DNA from 2 places in the Arthrobacter ginsengisoli genome. Region 1 is predicted to be linked to the other one. Evidence: predicted binding sites of a transcription regulator. Region 1 holds the regulator's gene; the other holds the start of a gene.
The links. The regulator LexA, encoded in region 1, represses DNA repair genes until DNA is damaged. The targets are predictions, from matches to a motif close to TCGAACANNTGTTCGA.
Positions count from the first base shown of each region.

Region 2: the regulator LexA is predicted to act here: its motif matches at 3,407-3,422, upstream of J2X01_RS21820 (hotdog fold thioesterase).

Region 1 covers NZ_JAVDVQ010000002.1:397,746-411,032, reverse strand. Annotated here, with positions in the region: gene J2X01_RS04020 (MFS transporter) at 1-1,114, opposite strand, end outside; gene J2X01_RS04015 (SseB family protein) at 1,177-2,076, opposite strand; gene priA (bifunctional 1-(5-phosphoribosyl)-5-((5-phosphoribosylamino)methylideneamino)imidazole-4-carboxamide isomerase/phosphoribosylanthranilate isomerase PriA) at 2,089-2,835, opposite strand; gene J2X01_RS04005 (CG2302 family histidine operon protein) at 2,920-3,078, opposite strand; gene hisH (imidazole glycerol phosphate synthase subunit HisH) at 3,079-3,819, opposite strand; gene hisB (imidazoleglycerol-phosphate dehydratase HisB) at 3,816-4,442, opposite strand; gene J2X01_RS03990 (histidinol-phosphate transaminase) at 4,506-5,624, opposite strand; gene J2X01_RS03985 (LysM peptidoglycan-binding domain-containing protein) at 5,681-6,118, opposite strand; gene lexA (transcriptional repressor LexA) at 6,460-7,209, shown strand; gene J2X01_RS03975 (ATP-dependent DNA helicase) at 7,293-9,368, opposite strand; gene hflX (GTPase HflX) at 9,361-10,929, opposite strand; gene J2X01_RS03965 (class I SAM-dependent methyltransferase) at 11,435-12,049, shown strand; gene dapF (diaminopimelate epimerase) at 12,030-12,986, opposite strand; gene miaA (tRNA (adenosine(37)-N6)-dimethylallyltransferase MiaA) at 12,996-13,287, opposite strand, start outside.
Region 2 covers NZ_JAVDVQ010000053.1:142-5,916, reverse strand. Annotated here, with positions in the region: gene J2X01_RS21835 (DUF427 domain-containing protein) at 1-642, opposite strand, end outside; gene J2X01_RS21830 (TetR/AcrR family transcriptional regulator) at 729-1,334, opposite strand; gene paaK (phenylacetate--CoA ligase PaaK) at 1,416-2,744, opposite strand; gene J2X01_RS21820 (hotdog fold thioesterase) at 2,761-3,294, opposite strand; gene J2X01_RS21815 (cupin domain-containing protein) at 3,517-3,966, shown strand; gene J2X01_RS21810 (acyl-CoA dehydrogenase family protein) at 4,044-5,240, opposite strand; gene J2X01_RS21805 (MaoC/PaaZ C-terminal domain-containing protein) at 5,244-5,738, opposite strand.

The DNA of each region.
Region 1 (13,287 bases):
CGATGCCATCGATGAAGACCCCGGCGAGCGGTGCGCCGAGGGCGACGCCGCCGGTGAGCGCCGAGCCATACCAGCCCATCGCCTCACCGCGGCGGCGCTCGTCGACAACGTCGGCGACCTTCTCCGAGGCTGCGGACAGCACCGGTGCGCATAGCAGGCCCGGCAGCAGCGCGAGCAGGCTGAGGGTCCAGGTGTCCTGCGCGAAGGCCATGGGAATGGTCAGGGCGGACATGCCGAGCAGCAGCAGGATCGGCGGGACCGGCCGGTGCATAGCGCCGTAGATCAGTCCGCCGACCACCGAGGCCCCGCACCAGAACACGAACACCAGTCCGATCTCGGCCTGGTGGCCGCCGGTTTCGAGCGAAGCAACGATCCCGACGTCGGTGCCGCTGAGGATCATGCCGACCCCGGCTGCGACGGCGAAAATGGCTGCCACGGCCGGGGTGAACCAGGCAAAATTATGGATGACCTTGTGCCGCCGGCTTGACTCAAACGCCGCATCGGACACTGGATCGGACTTGGCGTCGCCTTCGGAGGTTCGGGTCGGCGGGTTGAACCACATCAGGAAGAGCCCGGACACCGAGGTGGCGATGCCGACGGCGGTCAGCCCCAGGACCGAGAATCCGGCGGTCGCGACCAAAGCGCCGGCGGCGGGGCCCATCATAAAGACCAGTTCGGTGGAGATGGCGTCGAGGGCGAAGGCAGTCCGGCGCTGCTCCCCCGTGGCGAGGACGCCGAGGGACTGGCGCACCACGCTGAAGATCGGCAGCGTCAACAGTCCGCCGACGAACACGAGGGGCAGCAGCAGTTCGTAGGTCACATGCGGCACGATCGACCAAATGACGGTCTCTGCAATGACGGACGGGATGAGGGCACGCCGCAGGCCCACGGTATCAACGCGCCGGCCGCGCCAGGGTGCACCGACGGCAATGCCAATCGTCATCACGGCGGCAGCGGCCCCCGCGGCGGCATAGCCATGGCCAAGGGTCAGGACGATGTGCAGCGTCAGCAGGACTCCGGCCGCGGAGTGCGGGATTCGGGCGACCATGCCCACCAGCAGGAGCCGCCTGATCGGCCGGACGGCCAGCAGCTCCCGGTACAGCGCGAAGTTCACGAAAACTATTTCCTTCTGGTACGGCCGTCGGCAGCACCAGGATCTCTCCCGCTGTCCGTCAGCTACATTGCTGCGCGCCGCAATTTGACCTCGATCGAGTCAACCCGCTCAGCGAACACTTCATTCCGCGCCCAGGCTTGATTGAGGCCGGCCACGATGGACTGGACGCCGGCGGCGTCGAGCCCGTCTTCGAGGAAGAGCAGCACCCGGAGTTCCGGGCCGGCGCCTCCGCCCGGCAGCTGGGTTCCATCGGCTGTCAGTGAGGCAACTCCACTGCCTGGATGAATTTCTACACGGCGGACTGCGGAAAAGCCAGCGGCGGCCTCGCCGAGGCTCCGGGCGAGCCCGGGGTCAGCGTACGACGGCGCCCAGTCCCGCTGCTGCGCCAGGGCCCACAGGGCGGGCCGGCGCACCACGAAGGTCACCGGGGAGCCCGGGTCGAGCACGAGCAACTCCGCGCCCTCAGCGACCGCGGAGAGGGCCGCACGGGCGGCGTAGACCGCCACCGGGCGGGCCTCGGGGTGCCAGGCCGCGAGCGAGGCGGCTGAGGTGAACACGGGCATCGCCGTCCGGCCGTCCGGCGCCTTGAGGGTCACGAGGGCCATGTCGGCCTGCTTGTCGGCGTGCAGCCCACCGGCCCCTTCGGCTTCTTCTGCCAGGGTGGCGAGGATCGGCACAAAGACCCGCGCCGTGGCCAGTGCGGCCACCACCGCCGCCTCGTCGCCGTCGCCGGCCGCGAGGGCGGCCAGCGCGGCAAGATACCCGGCGTCGGCCGCACCGTCGTCGTCCTCGAAATTGTGGATCGTGGCGTCGTCGCCGGTGAGGCTGCGCCCGGCCCAGGGCTGCCCGGCCGAGTCGGCCGGGCCCCCCGCGCCGGCGAGGGCAGCTGCGATATGGCCGGGCAGCTGGCGTGGCCCGGCTGGTCTGTCGGCGGCGCTGTCGGCGGCCGGCTGGTGCTCCATGCTGCTGACCGGCTAGCGGCGGCCGGCGACGTCGAGGGCCTCGGGCAGGGTGAAGTTGCCGTTGTAGAGGGCCTTGCCGACGATGGCGCCCTCGACGCCGAGCGGCACGAGGGAGCGGAGGACTTTGAGGTCATCCAGGCTGGAGATTCCGCCGGAGGCGACGACGGGCTTGCCGGTCTTCTCCACCATCTGGCGCAGCAGTTCGACGTTGGGTCCCTGGAGCGTGCCGTCCTTGGTGACGTCCGTAACGACGTAACGGGAGCAGCCTGCCTCTTCGAGGCGTCCGAGGACGTCCCAGAGGTCACCGCCCTCCTTGGTCCAGCCGCGGCCGGCGAGTGTTGTGCCGCGGACGTCCAGTCCGACGGCGATCTTGTCGCCGAAACGCTCGATCACCCGGGCCGTCCATTCCGGGTTCTCCAGTGCCGCCGTGCCCAGGTTCACGCGGGCGACGCCCAGGTCCAGGGCCTTCTCGAGCGACTCGTCATCGCGCAGGCCGCCGGAGAGCTCCACCTTGATGTCGAGCCGGCCGACCACTTCGCGAAGCAGTTCAGCGTTGGAGCCCCGCCCGAAAGCGGCGTCGAGGTCAACGAGGTGGACCCATTCCGCCCCCTGCTGCTGCCAGTTCAGCGCAGCTTCCAACGGAGTGCCGTAGCTCGTTTCGCTGCCGGCCTCGCCCTGGACGAGGCGGACGGCCTGGCCGTTGACGACGTCGACGGCGGGCAGCAGCTCCAGCAGGGGCAGCGGGGTTTCGGTGGTCATCGTGGATCCTCAGCTCTTAGGTACGGCTCTTCGGGAAAACGGCAGGGGGTTGCGGCGGCGGGGCGCGTCAGGCGGCAGGCAGCGTCAGGCGGCAGGCAGCGTCAGGAGGTAGGCGGCGAGCAGCGCCATCCCGGCCAGGACGTAGAACACAACCTGGACCCAGCGCGGGCTCTTCTGCAGGCGGAACGACAGCCCTCCGCCGACCAGCAGCCCGGCGAGCCCCATCAGCACTATGGACCACATCTAGGCGGTCCCGGTTTGCGGGGTCCGGGACCCGCCGTGCAGGCCTTCCACCCAGTTGCGCAGCAGGCGCGCTCCGGCATCGCCGGACTTCTCCGGGTGGAACTGCGTGGCGCACAGCGGGCCGTTTTCCACAGCTGCGATGAACGGGGCGCCGTGCTCAGACCAGGTGACGAGGGGCGCCGTCATCCGCGGCTGGATGACGTCGAAATCCCACTTCTGGACACCGTACGAGTGGACGAAGTAGAAGCGCTCGTCCTCGACACCGGCGAAGAGCCTGGAGCCCTCCGGAACCGTCACCGTGTTCCAGCCCATGTGCGGTACGACGTCGGCCGGGAGGAGCTCCACCTTGCCGGGCCATTCCGCCATCCCTTCGGCTTCGGTGCCGTGCTCGACACCGGCCTCGAACAAGACCTGGAGGCCGACGCAGATGGCCAGGACGGGACGGCCGCCGGCGACGCGGCGGCCGATCATGCGGATCGCGTCGACGGCTTTGAGTTCGCGCATCACCGTTTCAAACGCACCGACCCCGGGGACCAGAAGGCCGTCGGCGTTGAGCACGTCCTCCGGCTTGGAGCTGAGGATCACCTCGGCGCCGGCGCGTTCGAGGGCGCGGACGGCGGAACGGACGTTGCCCGAGCCGTAGTCGAGGACCGTGACCGTGGGCTTGCCCTCGGGCGACGCCGGCTTCCGGCCGGCGTCGGGGTTGATGATTGCCCCGTCCTTCAGTACCCGGCCGGTCACAGCGCCCCCTTGGTGGAGGGGATGCCCTTGACGCGGGGGTCCGGTTCGACGGCGGCGCGCAGGGCACGCGCGAACGCCTTGAACTGGGCCTCGACGATGTGGTGCGGATCCCGGCCGGCGGTAACGTTCATGTGCAGGCAGATTCCGGCGTGCAGGGTGATCGCCTCGAAGACGTGGCGGGTCAGCGAACCGGTGAAGTGTCCGCCGATCAGGTGGTACTCCTGGCCGGCCGGCTCGCCGCCGTGCACGAGGTACGGGCGGCCGGAGACGTCGACGACGGCATGCGCGAGGGCCTCGTCGAGCGGAACCGTGGCTTCGCCGAACCGGCGGATCCCGGCCTTGTTCCCGAGCGCGGTGCGCAGGACCTCGCCGAAGGTGATGGCAACGTCCTCGACGGTGTGGTGGACGTCGATGTGCGTATCGCCGGTGGCCTTGACCGTCATATCGATCAGGGAGTGCTTGCTCAGCGCCGTCAGCATGTGGTCGTAGAAGGGGACCGAGGTGCTGATGTCGGACACGCCGGTGCCGTCCAGGTTGATCTCGACCAGCACGGATGATTCGCTGGTGGTCCGTTCCATGCGTGCGGTCCGGGCCTCGGCAGCGGTTGATCCGGTGTTGCTCATGTGGGTGTCCTTTGATGACGACGGTGCCCGCCGTTCAGGCAGGGTGGATGTCCTGGGTTAAGTCTAGGCGGGCTGTACCGCGTGCCCGGCCAGGATCAGTTCGAGGGCTTCGAGGAAGGCTGTGGTTTCCGTCTCAGTCCCGGCCGTGACGCGCAGGTGTCCCGGGATGCCAACGTCCCGGATGAGCACGCCGGCGTCGAGCAGGCCCTGCCAGACTTCGTGGGGGTTGTCGAGACCGCCGAAGAAGACGTAGTTGGAGTCGGAGGCGGCCGGTTTGAGGCCCATCCGCTGGAGTTCGGACACGATCCTGTCCCGCTGGCGCTTGATGTCCTCGACGTCGGCCATCAGCGCCACCCGGTGGTGCAGGGCGGCCAGGGCTGTCGCCTGGGTGATGGCGGAGAGGTGGTACGGGAGTCGGACCAGGCGCAGGGCGTCCGTTACTTCCGGCGCGGCCGCCATGTAGCCCACCCGGGCTCCGGCGAGGGCGAAGGCCTTGCTCATGGTGCGCGAGACGATCAGGCGTTCCCGGCCGGGCAGCAGGGTGAGGGCGCTGGGCGTGCCGTCGTGGGCGAACTCGTGGTACGCCTCGTCGACGATCACGATGGTCTGGCTGGCCTCGCCGGCCTCGTAGACGGCTTCCACCACGTCCAGGCCCAGCCCGGTGCCGGTGGGGTTGTTCGGGGAGCAGAGGAAGACGATGTTCGGCTGGAGTTCGCGGACCTGGCGGGCCGCCGACTCGGCGCTCAGCCCGTAGCCGTCGGCGCGGACGCCCGCGAGGTACCCGGTGTCCGTGCCGGCAGCCAGCAGCGGGTACATCGAGTAGGTGGGAGGGAAGCCCAGGGCGGTGCGGCCCGGGCCGCCGAACGCCTGAAGGATCTGCTGGAGAACCTCGTTGGAGCCGTTCGCGGCCCAGATGTTGTCGGCACCCAGTCCGTGCCCGAGGTATTCGGCCAGGGCTGCACGCAGTTCCGTGAATTCGCGGTCCGGGTAGCGGTTCAGGCCGACCGCGGCAATCGTAACGGCCTCGGTGATGGCGGCCCGAACGTCCGCCGGGACGCCGTGGGTGTTCTCGTTGACGTTGAGCAGGATGGGCACGTCCAGCTGCGGCGCGCCGTAGGGCGTCAGGCCGCGCAGGTTTGTCCGGAGGGGAAGTCGGTTCAGGCGCTCTAGCTGGTCAGTCACTGCACCAGTTTAAGTGAGATCGCGGCGGGGGCTGAAACTGTGACGGATCAACGGAGCTACTTGGACGGAATGAAGAGCGCCTGGCCCGGCACGACCCGGGCAGCCTCCAGGTTGTTCAGCTGGACGATGTCGGCGACGACATCGCGGGGATCCCGCTCCGGGGCGACGGCCTCGGCGATGGCCCAGAGGGACTCACCGGGCTGCACCGTCACGGTCACCGTGGGGGTCAGGGAGAGATCAGCGGCGGACTCCGCGGCTTTGGCCGGGGCGTTGAGGAAGCCGCTGAGGGACAGAACGAGCGCGGCCAGCAGGATCAGCGGCACCCCGATGAAGACAATGCGTCCCCGCCGGGTTAGCCTCAGCGGCGCCTGCCTGGCCCGTGGTCCGCGGCCGGCCACGGTGCGCCGGTCTCCCGGCGCACCGCCCCCGGGGCGGCCGTAGTTGCCGAATGCGTCGCGGCCGAAAGTATCGTGAAACACGCTTGATGCTGACATGAACTTAGCCCTCCTGGACCATACTGTGCCGCCCGGCATACTCCACATATGCGCCGCCAACCGGCCTGACCTTCGAACAAAGAACCGAACGTTGTGCTGCGTCCATGCCGTGTTTCACTAGAACACATATTCGAACGCTGCCTGATCTGTTTTAGCACTTATTGACGAACATTGTCGAGACTCGCTAGAACAAATGTTTGAAAAAGCCGTGCGGCTGGCCTACGTTTGAGTCAAAGAACAACCACTTCTGCAGTTGATCAGCAGGGTCTGACATTTCAGGCCGGAAGTTCCCGGCAGCCGCAGCCACGGCGGCCGGGCGGAACGGAAAGGCGTTGGCGAACATGGCAGCACAAGCCACCGGCGGCAGGGCCACCCAGCGGAACACGCAGGCAGCCCGGCCGCCCAAGAGCCTCACGGTCCGGCAGAAGAAGATTCTGGAAACCATCCAGCGCTCCGTGACGGACAACGGCTACCCGCCGTCCATGCGCGAGATCGGTGACACGGTCGGCCTCGCCAGCCTCTCCAGCGTCACCCACCAGCTCTCACAGCTGGAGAAGCTGGGCTATCTGCGCCGCGACCCCAAGCGCCCCCGCGCCATGGAAGTGCTGATGCCCCTGACCCTCGATGAGGGAACCACAAAGAATTCCGGAGTCGGGAAGTCCAGCGGCCTGCGCACGGTCGGCGGTTTGTCGGTGTCGGAGCTGGCCAGTGCCACCGATACGGCCATGGTGCCGCTGGTGGGCCGCATCGCCGCCGGCGGGCCGATCCTGGCGGACCAGGTCGTCGAGGACGTTATGCCGCTGCCGCGCCAGCTCGTGGGCCACGGCGAGCTCTTTATGCTCAAAGTCGCGGGCGATTCGATGATCGACGCCGCCATCTGCGACGGCGACTGGGTGGTGGTCCGCCGGCAGGGTGACGCCGTCAACGGTGACATTGTCGCCGCCCTGCTGGACGACGAGGCAACGGTCAAGACGTTCCGCCAGCGCGACGGCCACACCTGGCTGCTGCCGCAGAACACCCAATACGAGCCCATTCTCGGTGATCACGCCGTCATCATGGGCAAGGTCGTCTCGGTCCTGCGCTCCCTCTAGGAGCCCGGCGGACCCGCACGCCCGGTCGTTGCGGAGGGCCCCGCCTCACATGGCGGGGCTCTTCGCGTTTTCTGCGGCTGCGGCTAGGCGGCCGGCTGCCCGGATTCCTTCGCAAGCCGCTCCAGGGCCGCGACGGCAATCGCGGGGTCGGTGGTGGGCCAGAACGGCGGCAGGGCGGCACGAAGGAATCCCCCGTAGCGTTCGGTGGAAAGCCGCGAGTCGAGCACGGCCACGACTCCCCGGTCCGTCGTCGTGCGGATCAGCCGGCCGGCCCCCTGGGCCAGGCGGATGGCGGCATGGGTCGCGGAAACGCTCATGAAGCCGTTGCCGCCGGCCTGGGCCACCGCGCGGGACCTGGCCGTCATGAGGGGATCGTCGGGCCGCGGGAACGGAATCCGGTCGATCACCACAAGCCGGCAGGAGGTCCCGGGCACATCGACGCCCTGCCACAGCGACATGGTGCCGAACAGGCAGGTGTCCGGTTCGTCGGCGAACTGCTTCACGAGCGCGGTCATGGTCGAATCGCCCTGGCAGAGGATGCCCATGTCCAGCCGCGGGCGCATGGCCTCGGCGGCGTCCTCGGCCGCGCGGCGGGAGGAGAACAGGCACAGGGCGCCGCCGCCGGAGGCACGGATCAGCTTCTCGAGTTCGTCGAGGGCTTCCGGGGACGCGCCGCGGCCGGGCTTGGGCAGGTGTTTGGCGACATAGAGGATGCCCTGTTTTGGGTATTCGAACGGCGAGCCGACGTCGACGCCGGTCCAGCTGGGGGCCCCCGGCCCGACCAGTCCAAGGCCGCCAGCGGCCGGTTCGAAGGCTGACCCGATCGCCAGCGTTGCCGAGGTCAGGATGACGGTGTGGTCCGCGAAGAGCCCCTCGCGCAGCCTCCCGGCCACGCTGAGCGGTGCGATGTTGATCAGCGCCGGGGCGGACTCGTCCGGCTGGGCGTACCCCTGCTGCGGGTCAAAGGTGCTGTTGCGGGAAAACCAGACCACCTCGCGGTTCTCGCGGGCGGCAAGCAGCCGTTCGCAGAGCTCCAGGATCACCATCAGCCGGGAGCGGGCGAGCTGGCGGCCGCCGTCGGCTGTGTTGGCGCTGTCCCCCTTGGAATCCGAGAGAGCGGCACGACAGGCGTCCCGCAGCTGGTCCACACAGTCCAGTTGTTCGGTGTTGAGGCCGTTGGGCATAAGGCCGCTGGGGACGCCCTCAATGGCAAGTTCGAGGTGGGACGCGGCGTTGTTCAGTGCGTCCACGGTGATGCCGGTGTGCTTGCGCGCCCCGGATGCGGCGGCGTGCACCATCGCGGCGGAGAGCTGGCCGGACACGGCGCCGGTCACGCGGTCCTGCAGCTCGTGGGCTTCGTCCACCACCACGACGTCGTATTCCGGCAGCACGGCAAGGCCCTCGAAGGCGCTGACTGCCAGCATGGCGTGGTTGGTGACGACGACGTCGGCGTCAGCGGCGTTCTGCCGGGCCAGTTCGCTGAAGCATTCGGCCGCCATCGGGCATTTCTGCGCGCCCAGGCACTCCATCGACGTGACCGAGACCTGCCGCCAGGCACGGTCGGTGACGCCGGGCAGGAGTTCGTCCCGGTCCCCCGTCGTGGTGTCCTCGGCCCAGTCGCGCAGCCGGACGACTTCCTTGCCGAGCTGCGACGACGGGCCGCCCATCGCCGCCGCGAAATGCGGCACGGAGGTGTCCTCGCCGAGCGAGAAGAGCTGGCCTTCGGACGGTTCTTCCGAGGGAAAGCCGCCGTCGAGCTTGTGGCGGCACACGTAGTTGGAGCGGCCCTTGACGAGGGCGACCTTGACGGGCCGTTCCAGCGCCGGGGTGATGGTCTTCAGCAGCCGGGGCAGGTCGCGGCCGACGATCTGGGTCTGCAGGGCCAGGGTGGCGGTGGAGACCAGGGTGGGCTTGTCGCTGACGAGCGAATGGGCGATCAGCGGGATGAGGTACGCGAGCGACTTGCCGGTTCCGGTGCCGGCCTGGACCAGCAGGTGGTCGCCGCTGTCAATCGCGTGCGCCACCTGCCTGGCCATCTCGTGCTGGCCGTCGCGGCTCTGGCCGCCCATGCCGGACACGGCGCGGTCGAGCAGTTCGATGACAAACTCCTCACCGGTCCGGCCGCCTGCGTCCGCCCCGGTCACCGCTGCGTCAGTCATTGCTGATGAACGAATCCAGTTCGGCGGCGAATCCTTCACGCACCATCACGACGGCACGGGTGCCCGCTTCCTCGTGGTCGAGGCTGAGGATCTCGGCGTCGGTCTCGTGCAGCTTGCTGAGCAGGTCACCGCGGTTGTACGGGATCATCAGTTCCAGTTTCACGCTCGGCCTCGGGATGCCCTCGCTGATGGCCTTGAGCAGTTCCGGGATGCCTTCCCCGGTCCGGGCAGAAACCACCACGTGGCGCGGTTCGCGCTGCTTGAGCCGTTCGATTACGAAGGGGTCCGCGGCGTCGGCCTTGTTCAGGACGATGATTTCAGGCACCTTGCGTGCGTCGACCTCGCTGAACACCTTGCGGACGGCAGCGATCTGGCCTTCCGGATCCGGGTGGGAGACGTCCACAACGTGCAGGATCAGGTCCGCGTCGGCAACTTCCTCCAGAGTGGAGCGGAACGCCTCCACCAGCTGGGTGGGCAGTGAACGGACAAAGCCCACGGTGTCGGCGAGGGTATAGCCCAGCCCGTCCGAGGTCTCGGCCTTGCGGACCGTCGGGTCCAGGGTGGCGAACAGCGCGTTCTCCACCAGGACACCGGCGTCGGTCAGCCGGTTCAGCAGCGAGGACTTGCCGGCGTTGGTGTACCCGGCGATCGCCACGGAGGGCACGGCATTACGACGGCGGTTGGCGCGTTTGGTTTCCCGGGCCGGCTTCATCGCGGCGATTTCGCGGCGCAGCTTGGCCATCCTGGTGCGGATCCGGCGGCGGTCCAGCTCAATCTTGGTTTCACCGGGACCACGCGATCCCATGCCGGCACCGGCACCACCGACCTGGCCACCGGCCTGGCGGGACATCGAGTCACCCCAGCCGCGCAGGCGCGGGAGCAGGTACTCGAGCTGGGCCAGTTCCACCTGGGCCTTGCCCTCGCGGCTCTTGGCGTGCTGGGCAAAGATGTCCAGGATCAAGGCCGTGCGGTCGATCACTTTGACCTTGACGATGTCTTCCAGGCTGCGGCGCTGTGACGGTGCCAGTTCGGCGTCGACGACGACGGTGTCAGCCCCGGTGGACATCACGATGTCCTTGAGCTCCTGGGCCTTGCCGGAGCCGAGGAAGGTCCCGGGATCGGGCTTCGCGCGGCGCTGGACTATGCCGTCGAGGACCTCCGAGCCGGCGGTCTCGGCCAGGGCGGCGAGTTCGCGGAGCGAGTTCTCGGCGTCGGCGAGGGTGCCCTCGGTCCATAGACCGGCCAGCACCACACGCTCGAGGCGCAGCTGCCGGTATTCGACTTCGGTGACGTCTTCGAGTTCGGTCGACAGCCCGGCGGTACGCCGCAGGGCGTGCCGCTCCTCGAGATCCTGCTGGTCGCCGTCGAAGTTGCTGTGTTCCTCGTCCAGCCGGGAAATCGCCTGCGCCTTGCCGAGCACGGACGTGGCCTCACCGGCAGCCGGGGCTGCCTTCCGGGCAGGGGTGTCCTTGGACAGGATCCGGTCGATGACAGCCTGGATTTCCGCAGGGCTCATGTCCTGGGCTGCTGAATCGGGTCCGGGGTTGGGCTGACTGGTCATGGTCTCCTTTAGAGGTTCGGCAGTTTCAGAATAGTGCCGATTGGTGCCGGGCGGGGCGGTATTCGCGCTGGGCTGACGACTATTGGTCATTCGGGTCTCCTGGGATGCCTGCGGCGGCGGTGCCGGGACAGGGCGGGCTCCGCAAGAAGCGGCGGGAAGGCGGTGGGCATGGGGCGGGAACAGGCGCGGTGCGGCCTTGAGGAGGAGCGCCTGTCCGCTCGGCCGGGCCCCAGCGGGCACTGCCGAACTCCAAGAGGATCGGGCGCCAGCGTGTGGTCCCTGCCGGGATCATCGTGGGGTGGCGCTCTGAGCGGAAGGTAACTACCTGCGTCGCTGCGGGGACAGGGGTTAACCCGTGCCGGCTACTTGAAGTTCAAGAACATGGTTTCAAGGTTAGCAGACGGTGCGGCTGCTTCCGGGCCGCCGTCAGGGGGCCGGGCCGCGCCGTCCGCGCCCCTGCCGCCGGTTTCCCATAGACACCAAGGGGCAACTAATCTGGCCAGTTATGGAGTCCGCACACTATTTCAGCGCCCAGCCTGCCGGGCCGTTCACGCGTAAGCCCCTGACCGTGGAGCTTGCCGGTGAGACCCGGCACCTGCAGACGTCCTCGGGCATCTTCAGCCCGGACGGCATCGACAAGGGCACAGCCGTGCTGCTGGCCGAGGCTCCCGCCCCGGCCCCGCAGGGGACGCTGCTGGATATCGGCTGCGGCTGGGGTCCGGTCGCGCTGACCATGGCGCTGCGGGCACCGCACTCTCAGGTCTACGCCGTGGACGTCAACGAACGCTGCGTCACCCTGACCAACGAAAACGCCGCGCTGCTGGGCCTGGGCAATGTCACGGCCAGCACGCCCGACGCCGTCGACCCTGAGCTTCGCTTTGACACCATCTGGTCCAACCCGCCCATCCGGGTCGGCAAGGACGAGCTCCATGCCCTGCTGCTGCTGTGGCTGCCGCGGCTGGCGCCGGGCGGCTCGGCGTGGCTGGTGGTGCAGAAGAACCTGGGCTCGGATTCCCTGCAGCGCTGGCTCGCGGCGGAGCTCGACAGCACTTTCACGGTAACGCGCGAGAGCACTTCGAAGTCATTCCGCATCCTGCGGGTCAGGAAAGCGTCCCGCTAGCCACAATTGCCGCGGGCCCACTGAGCTCGACGTGCTCGTGGCCCTCCGCGCCGAGGAAAAACTTCACCCCGACAACCCCGCCCGGGACGTGGACATTCCAGGCGTCCGGCGCACCCTGGCCGGCCCAGTGGCGGATCGCGACAGCCGCGGCACAGGCGCCGGTGCCGCAGGACTGTGTTTCCCCGACGCCCCGCTCATGAACGCGCATCGTGATGGTACCGACCCCGTTATGGACCAACGGCTCGGACGGCACAACGAATTCCACGTTCGTGCCGTGGGGCGGGGTCGGATCCACGTGGGGTGCCGTAAACAGCTGCGTGGCATCCAGCTCGGCCAGTTCGGCCAGCGCCACCACGGTATGCGGATTGCCCATGCTCACGGACAGGGCGGGCCTGGCGACTTCCAGCCCCGCCGCGCTGACCAGCGAATCCATGGCCCGCGCAGTGGCCTCGCCCGGAAAGATGAACTCCCACGGGCCCATGTCGACGGCATAGCCGGCGGCGGTTCGGACGATCGTTTTCGCACCGGCCCGGGTGCCGATGGTCAGTGATTCGCCGGCGGGCAGCTCCACGAGGCCTTCGGCAATCAGGAAGTGCACAAAGACGCGGACGCCGTTGCCGCACATCTCGGACACCGAGCCGTCGCCGTTGCGGTAGTCCATAAACCATTCGGCGTCCGGGCTTCGCGTGAGCAGCTCCTGGCCCTCGGCGAGCAGCCGCGACGGGACGGCGCGGATCAGTCCGTCGCCGCCGATTCCGCGGTGCCGGTCACAGAGTGCTGCGACCTGCTCCGGAGTCACCGCCAAGGTGCCGTTGGGGTCGGCCAGGAGCACAAAGTCGTTTCCCGTGCCGTGGCCTTTGGAAAAGTTGAGTCCGCTCAGGGCTGCCGTGTCACCGGTGGAGTTGTGGTCAGCGGCCACGGTCAGGGTTTCGTCCATGCTCCAAGGTTACCGTTCCGGCGCCGCCGGCTGGGTCCCTGCCCGGTCGGGAACGCCTGGAACGCCGGGACCGCAGAGTGCGGCGGCCTTGGTCACGAGTTCCGGGTCCTGCCAGTCGAGCCAATGGATGCGGGGGTCGGCGCGGAACCAGGTGAGCTGCCGGCGGGCGAACTGCCGGGTCGCGACAATCGTTTCCTCCGTGGCCTGCGCCACGTCGGATTCGCCGTCGAGGACCCTGAGGAACTGGGCGTAGCCGAGGGCGCACGGGGCCGTGCGCCCCAGCCGGAGTCCGGCGGCGTCG
Region 2 (5,775 bases), on a different contig from region 1:
GACGGTCCGCTTCGGACTCTCCTCCAGCAGGTCCAGCCGCACGTCCGCGGGCGGGATGTAGTACCGCACGGGAAGCAGCGTCTCGTAGAGCAGCTGTGCGCCGTTCGTGCGGGCCAGGCTCACGCCGTCGAGCGCCACCTCCACGTCCACGGACGAAGCGCGGATGTCCACGCGGTGGAACGGGTCCCGGGGATGGCCGATGATCTCCTCATCGTCCTCGAGCCAGTTGAAGGGGTTGAAATTCAGCACGACATAGCCGGCCAAATCGGGGTCCTCGGGCCGGAAAGCGGCGCGGGACGCCGTCGTTGTTGCCGTCACGACGTCGAGCTCCTCGCCGGCGATGGTGTGCCTGCCAAATGCCGTTTGAGGGTCGAGCGTCGTCGGGGCCGCGCCTTCCCGAAGCGCGAACGGGTGCTCCTCGACCGGGGCCGCCGGCAGGGCCGGTGCGGTGAGCTCGGCGTGCAGTTCCTGCTCGGGCACGGCAAAGATGGGGGTGATCCGCCGCGGTTCCCACACCAGGCAGGCCTGCAGTGTGTCGACGACGGTGTCCCGGCCGAGACTCGCACGGACCCTTTTGGCAGTGGGCTCGTAGCGCAGCTGGGGAATTGTGCCCATGATCAGCTGGGATAATTTTGTGGCCATCCCACCAGCGTGGCCTCGGCGCCGGGCGCCGTCAATGGGCTTCTGCGCGGCCGCAAACGGCGGCGCAGCGCAGGCGCGGGACCGCCCTAGCGCGGGACGTGGAGGCCGTTGAAGGCCATGGTGATGACGTCGTCGGCCAGTTTCTCGGGGGAGAGGGAACCGCCGGGTTTGTACCACTCGACGATGGAGTTGATCGTGCCGAAGAGCAGCCGGGTGACGGTGCGCGGGTCGATGTCCTGCCGGAGCGAGCCCTCGTCGCGGGCGGCGGAAATCAGGGCCGCGACCTTGTGGTCGAAGGTGCGCCGGCGTTCCATCGCGTCGCGTTCGATCTCGGTGTTGCCGCGCAGGCGCAGCAGCAGGGTGACATAGGGCAGCCGTTCCACCAGCACGGAAATGGTTTCGCGGAGGACGAATTCGAGCCGGGCCTCGGCGGTGCCGGTCTTGGCCTGCGGCTGCTCCAGGATGGCTTCAAGGCCGCCCAGGGCGTGGTCCAGCGCGAGTTTCAGGAGGTCACCCTTGGACGGCACATGGTGGTAAATCGCGGACTTTGAGATGCCCAGGTTTTCAGCGAGGATGCCCATGGAGGTGGCGTCGTAGCCGTGGCGGTTGAACACGTCGACGGCGATCAGCAGCACCGACTGCTGGTCATAGCCGGGACGGCCGCGCTTGGTGCTGGGTGCTGTGGTGGGCATGGTCGCTGGTTCTCACTGTCTGGAGATGGGCCAGCCCGCCGGGGCCCGGATGGGCCGCCCGGCGGGCTGGACACGAGGTGGTCAGGCCTTGGGGCGCATGTCGTAGATCCGGCGGAGCTTGCCGTTGGACCGCTCCAGGGAGCCGGGCTCGACGACGTTGACCGTGCAGGAGGAGCCGACGTGGATCTTGATCTGCTGCTGCAGGGCCTTGGCGGCCGACGCGATGCCCTCTGCCGTGACGGACTCGCGGCGTTCGATCTTGACGGTCAGCTGGTCCATCCGCTGGCCTTCGGGGCGGGTGAGCTCGAGCTGGAAGTGCGGGCTCAGCTCGGGGATGCGCAGGGCGATCTCCTCGATCTGCGACGGGAACAGGTTCACGCCGCGCAGGATGATCATGTCGTCGCTGCGGCCGGTGATCCGGCCCATCCGGCGGTGCGCCGGGCGGGCGGTGCCGGGCAGCAGGCGGGTGAGGTCCTTGGTGCGGTACCGGATGATCGGCAGCGCCTCCTTGGTGAGCGAGGTGAAGACCAGTTCGCCGGGTTCGCCGTCGCCCAGTACCACGGAGGGGTCGAAGGCGTCGATGATTTCGGGGCGGAAGTGGTCCTCCCAGATGTGGCTGCCGTCCTGGGTTTCCACGGCCTCGCCGGCGACGCCGGGCCCCATGACCTCGGAGAGCCCGTAGATGTCACAGGCCTTGATGTTCATCATCACTTCGAGCTCGTGGCGCATTTCCTCGGTCCACGGCTCGGCACCCAGCACGGCGTACCTGAGCGAGGTGGAGGTCGGGTCGATGCCCTGCTTCATCATCGCGTCGGCAATGGTCAGCAGGTAGGTCGGCGTCGCCAGAATCGCGTCCGGCTTGAAGTCCTGGATGAGCGTGATCTGGCGTTCGGTCTGGCCGCCCGAGATAGGGATGACCGTGCAGCCGAGGGCCTCGGCGCCGGCGTGGGCACCCATGCCGCCGGTGAACAGGCCGTAGCCGTAGGCGTTGTGGACCTTCATGCCCGGGCGGACGCCGGAGGCGCGCAGCGAGCGTGCCACGAGCTTGGCCCAGTCGGCGAGGTCCTTCTTGGTGTAGCCGACGACGGTGGCGCGGCCGGTCGTGCCGGAGCTGGCGTGGATGCGGGCCACCTCGTGCTGCGGCACGGCGAACATGCCGAAGGGGTACTCCAGGCGGAGGTCCTCCTTCGTGGTGAACGGGAACTTGCCCAGGTCGGAGAGCTCGCGCAGGTCCGTCGGGTGGACGCCGGTCTCGTCGAACTTGCGCTTGTACAGGGGAACGCGGTCGTAGGCGTAGGCCACGGTGTGCTGCAGGCGGCTGAGCTGCAATGCCTCGAGCTCGTCGCGGGAGATGGTTTCTTCGCGGTCCAGGACGGCGTCACTGGTGGTTGCGACGGTTTCTTGGGTCATCTGGGGTTCCCTGTTTCTATTTCTTGGAGATGGTGCGGCTGCGGCCGCGGAACTCGGCGACGAGTTCGCCCGGGAGGATATCGGTGGGGAGTTCGCCCGGGACCGTGGTGGCGGGAGGCGTGGCTGCGGGCGCCGAGCCGGCGGAGGCCGGAGTCTCAGTGACCGTGCCGGGATCGGCGGCATAGATCTGGACGTCGTAGAGGCCGCTGCGTCCGGTGCTGGCGCGGCGGTTGGCGACGGCGGTCAGAATCTGGCCGCGGAAGGCGGGCTTGAGGAAGTTGATGTCGACGCCGGAGGCCACGGTGATGTTGCCCTCGTCAGCCGGGCTCGGGGTGGTCTGGTTGCAGGCCAGCGCGAAGGCTGTGTCGCCGAAGGCGAAGATCATTCCGCCGTGGGCCATGCCGAATCCGTTCAGCATTTCCTGCCGGAGCGCCATGCGGATCGTGGCATGTCCGTCGTCCAGCGCCACTACTTCAATGCCCATCCACTCCGAGGCGTAGTCGTCTTTAAGGATGGGGTGGGTGTCACCGGAAACCGTCGATCCAGCCATGCGTCATTGCCTCCAGCTTTATTTACCGAATGTTCATTAGGTAATCCCATTATGGCGCCTTCTGTCAAGGGCGGCGGTCGGATGTTGCTCCCGGCGGGACCGTGGAAGCTCAACGAACAAGCGTACGTCTTGACTCCGGGATGCGGAGGCAACATACTGAAGTCGGGCCCCGGCTGCGACGACGAAACCGGCGGCAACTCAAAAACCTCAGGAGGATCTGCCATGACTGAAGTGGCCTTTGACATCAACCGCAACGTGGACCTGTTCCGGGTGAACCGGGCCGACGAACTGGCGTCCGCACCCGGCCAGACGCTGAATGCCCGCCGTATCTCCGGCGTCAGTAAGGAAAACAGCCCGGTTGAGCGCCTCTGGTTCGGCAAGGTCTACACCGGTCCCGGCGAGATCTCGGATGCGCACCACCACGGCGAGGCCAACACGGGGGGCTATGTGTTCAAGGGCCGGGGCTTCATCCGCTACGGCGAGGGCTACAGCCAGATCGTCTACCTCAATGAGGGTGACTTCGTCTTCGTGCCGCCGTTCATGCCGCACATCGAAGGCAATGCCAGCAAGACCGAGGAACTGATCTGGATGACCACCCGGACGCCGGACAACATCGTCGTCAACCTGCACGACCAGGACATCGTGGACCTCGAAATCGACTACAGGTCCTAGGTCTTTCAGACACAACCGCAAGGAAAGGGGCGGCTGCCGGAAGGCAGCCGCCCCTTTCTGTGTGTGCGCCGCGTGCTTTAGAAGGACCGGGGGAGTCCCAGATGCTTCTCGCCGATGTAGTTGCGGGTCATCTCGTCTGTCAGCGGCGCGAAGGTGTAGAGCCGGGCATCACGGAAGTAGCGCTGCATCGGCAGCCCGCGGAAAAACCCCCAGCCGGCCATAACGCGCATCCCGACGTCGGTGGTGGTGGTCGCAGCGTCCGAGGCGGCAAGCTTCGCCAGCGCGGACCAGGTCTCATTCGTGCCCGGGCCGGAGTCGGACGCTTCCGCTGCCTGCCGCAGCAGCAGCCGGGCCGATTCGATCTTGACGCTGGCATCCACCAGGCTGTGCTGGAGGCCCTGGAAGGAGCCCACCGGGCGGCCGAACGCCTCCCGCTCGCGGGCCCAGCCGATGGCCGTTTCCATGGCTCCGCGGGCAATTCCCAGGGCCACGGCGGCGCCGTTGAGGCGCTCGCCGTTGAGCGTATCGAGAACCTGCCGGAAGCCCTTGTCGATTTCGCCCAGGATGTTCGCAGCCGGGACGCGGACGTCGTCGAGGTAGACGTCGCACTGCGCCAGGCCCCGGATGCCCACGGTGTCGATGACTTCCGTCCGGATCCCCGGGGTGGAACGCGGGACGAGGAACATGGTGATGCCGTCGATCGCGGAGCGTGCCGTTTCGCTGGTCCGGGCCAGGATGATGAGGTAATCCGCATCCATGGCACCGCCGATCCATTTCTTCTGTCCGGAGAGGGAGTAGCTTCCGTCCTCCCGGCGGACGGCGCGGGTCTTCATGGCGCGGGCGACGTCGGTGCCGCCGTCGGGTTCGCTCAGTCCGAAGGACATCTTGGCTTTCCCGGCGTGCAACGGTGCCAGGAACTCCTCCTGCTGCTGGTGGTTGCCGTAGCTGTGCAGCAGCTGGACGCCCATGTACTGGACCACCATGCTGACTCCCACGGAGGTTGGTCCGGCTCCGAGTTCCTCGAGGACGACGGCCTGCGCCTGGTGCCCCGGCCCGGGTCCGTGCAGTTCGCCGTCGAGCTTCACCAGGCCGGCGGCGGCAATCTCGTGGAAGAGCTCGACGTCGTACTCCTCCGCCTCGTCGAACTTATTGAGCCGTTCCGGGGTGACATGCTCGGCAAGCATGGCCCGGACGCGGCTCCGCAGCGCTGCAAATTCGGCGGGCTCGGAGATCTCGGCCGGCGGGGCCGGGCGGAAATTGTCCTGGATTGTCATGGCCTACTTCCTTTTCATGATGAAGCTGCTGCTGAACGTCATGACGGTGGAGTCATCCTGCTTCAGCACTGAGTAGTTGATCTTCCAGATCCCCTGGTCCGGCTTCCTGGTCTCACGGGCCAGCTCCACGGTGGCGCTGACGTGGATGGTGTCGCCGATGAACACGGGGGCCAGGGCGCGGACCTCATCCAGCCCGAGCCAGGCCACCACGTTGCTGAAGTAGCCGGTCTGGGTCATCAGTCCCAACCCCAGTGACATGGTCAGGGGGCCGTGGGCGATGCGCTGGCCGAACGGCGTCGTGGCCGCGTACGTCTCATCCAGATGCAGCGAGACGAGGTCGCCAGTGAGCCCGGCCCACTGGACCAGGTGCGCATCAGTGATGGTCATGCCCGCTGTTCGGATCACATCGCCTGCCACCAGGTCTTCCCAGTAGTGGTCGGGGCGTCCCTTGGGAAGCGGCAGGGTGGTGCTGGCTGGCCGGGCGTCGTTGCCGTGCATGGTTCTCCTGTTCGGGGTCAATGAGGACGGATGCCTT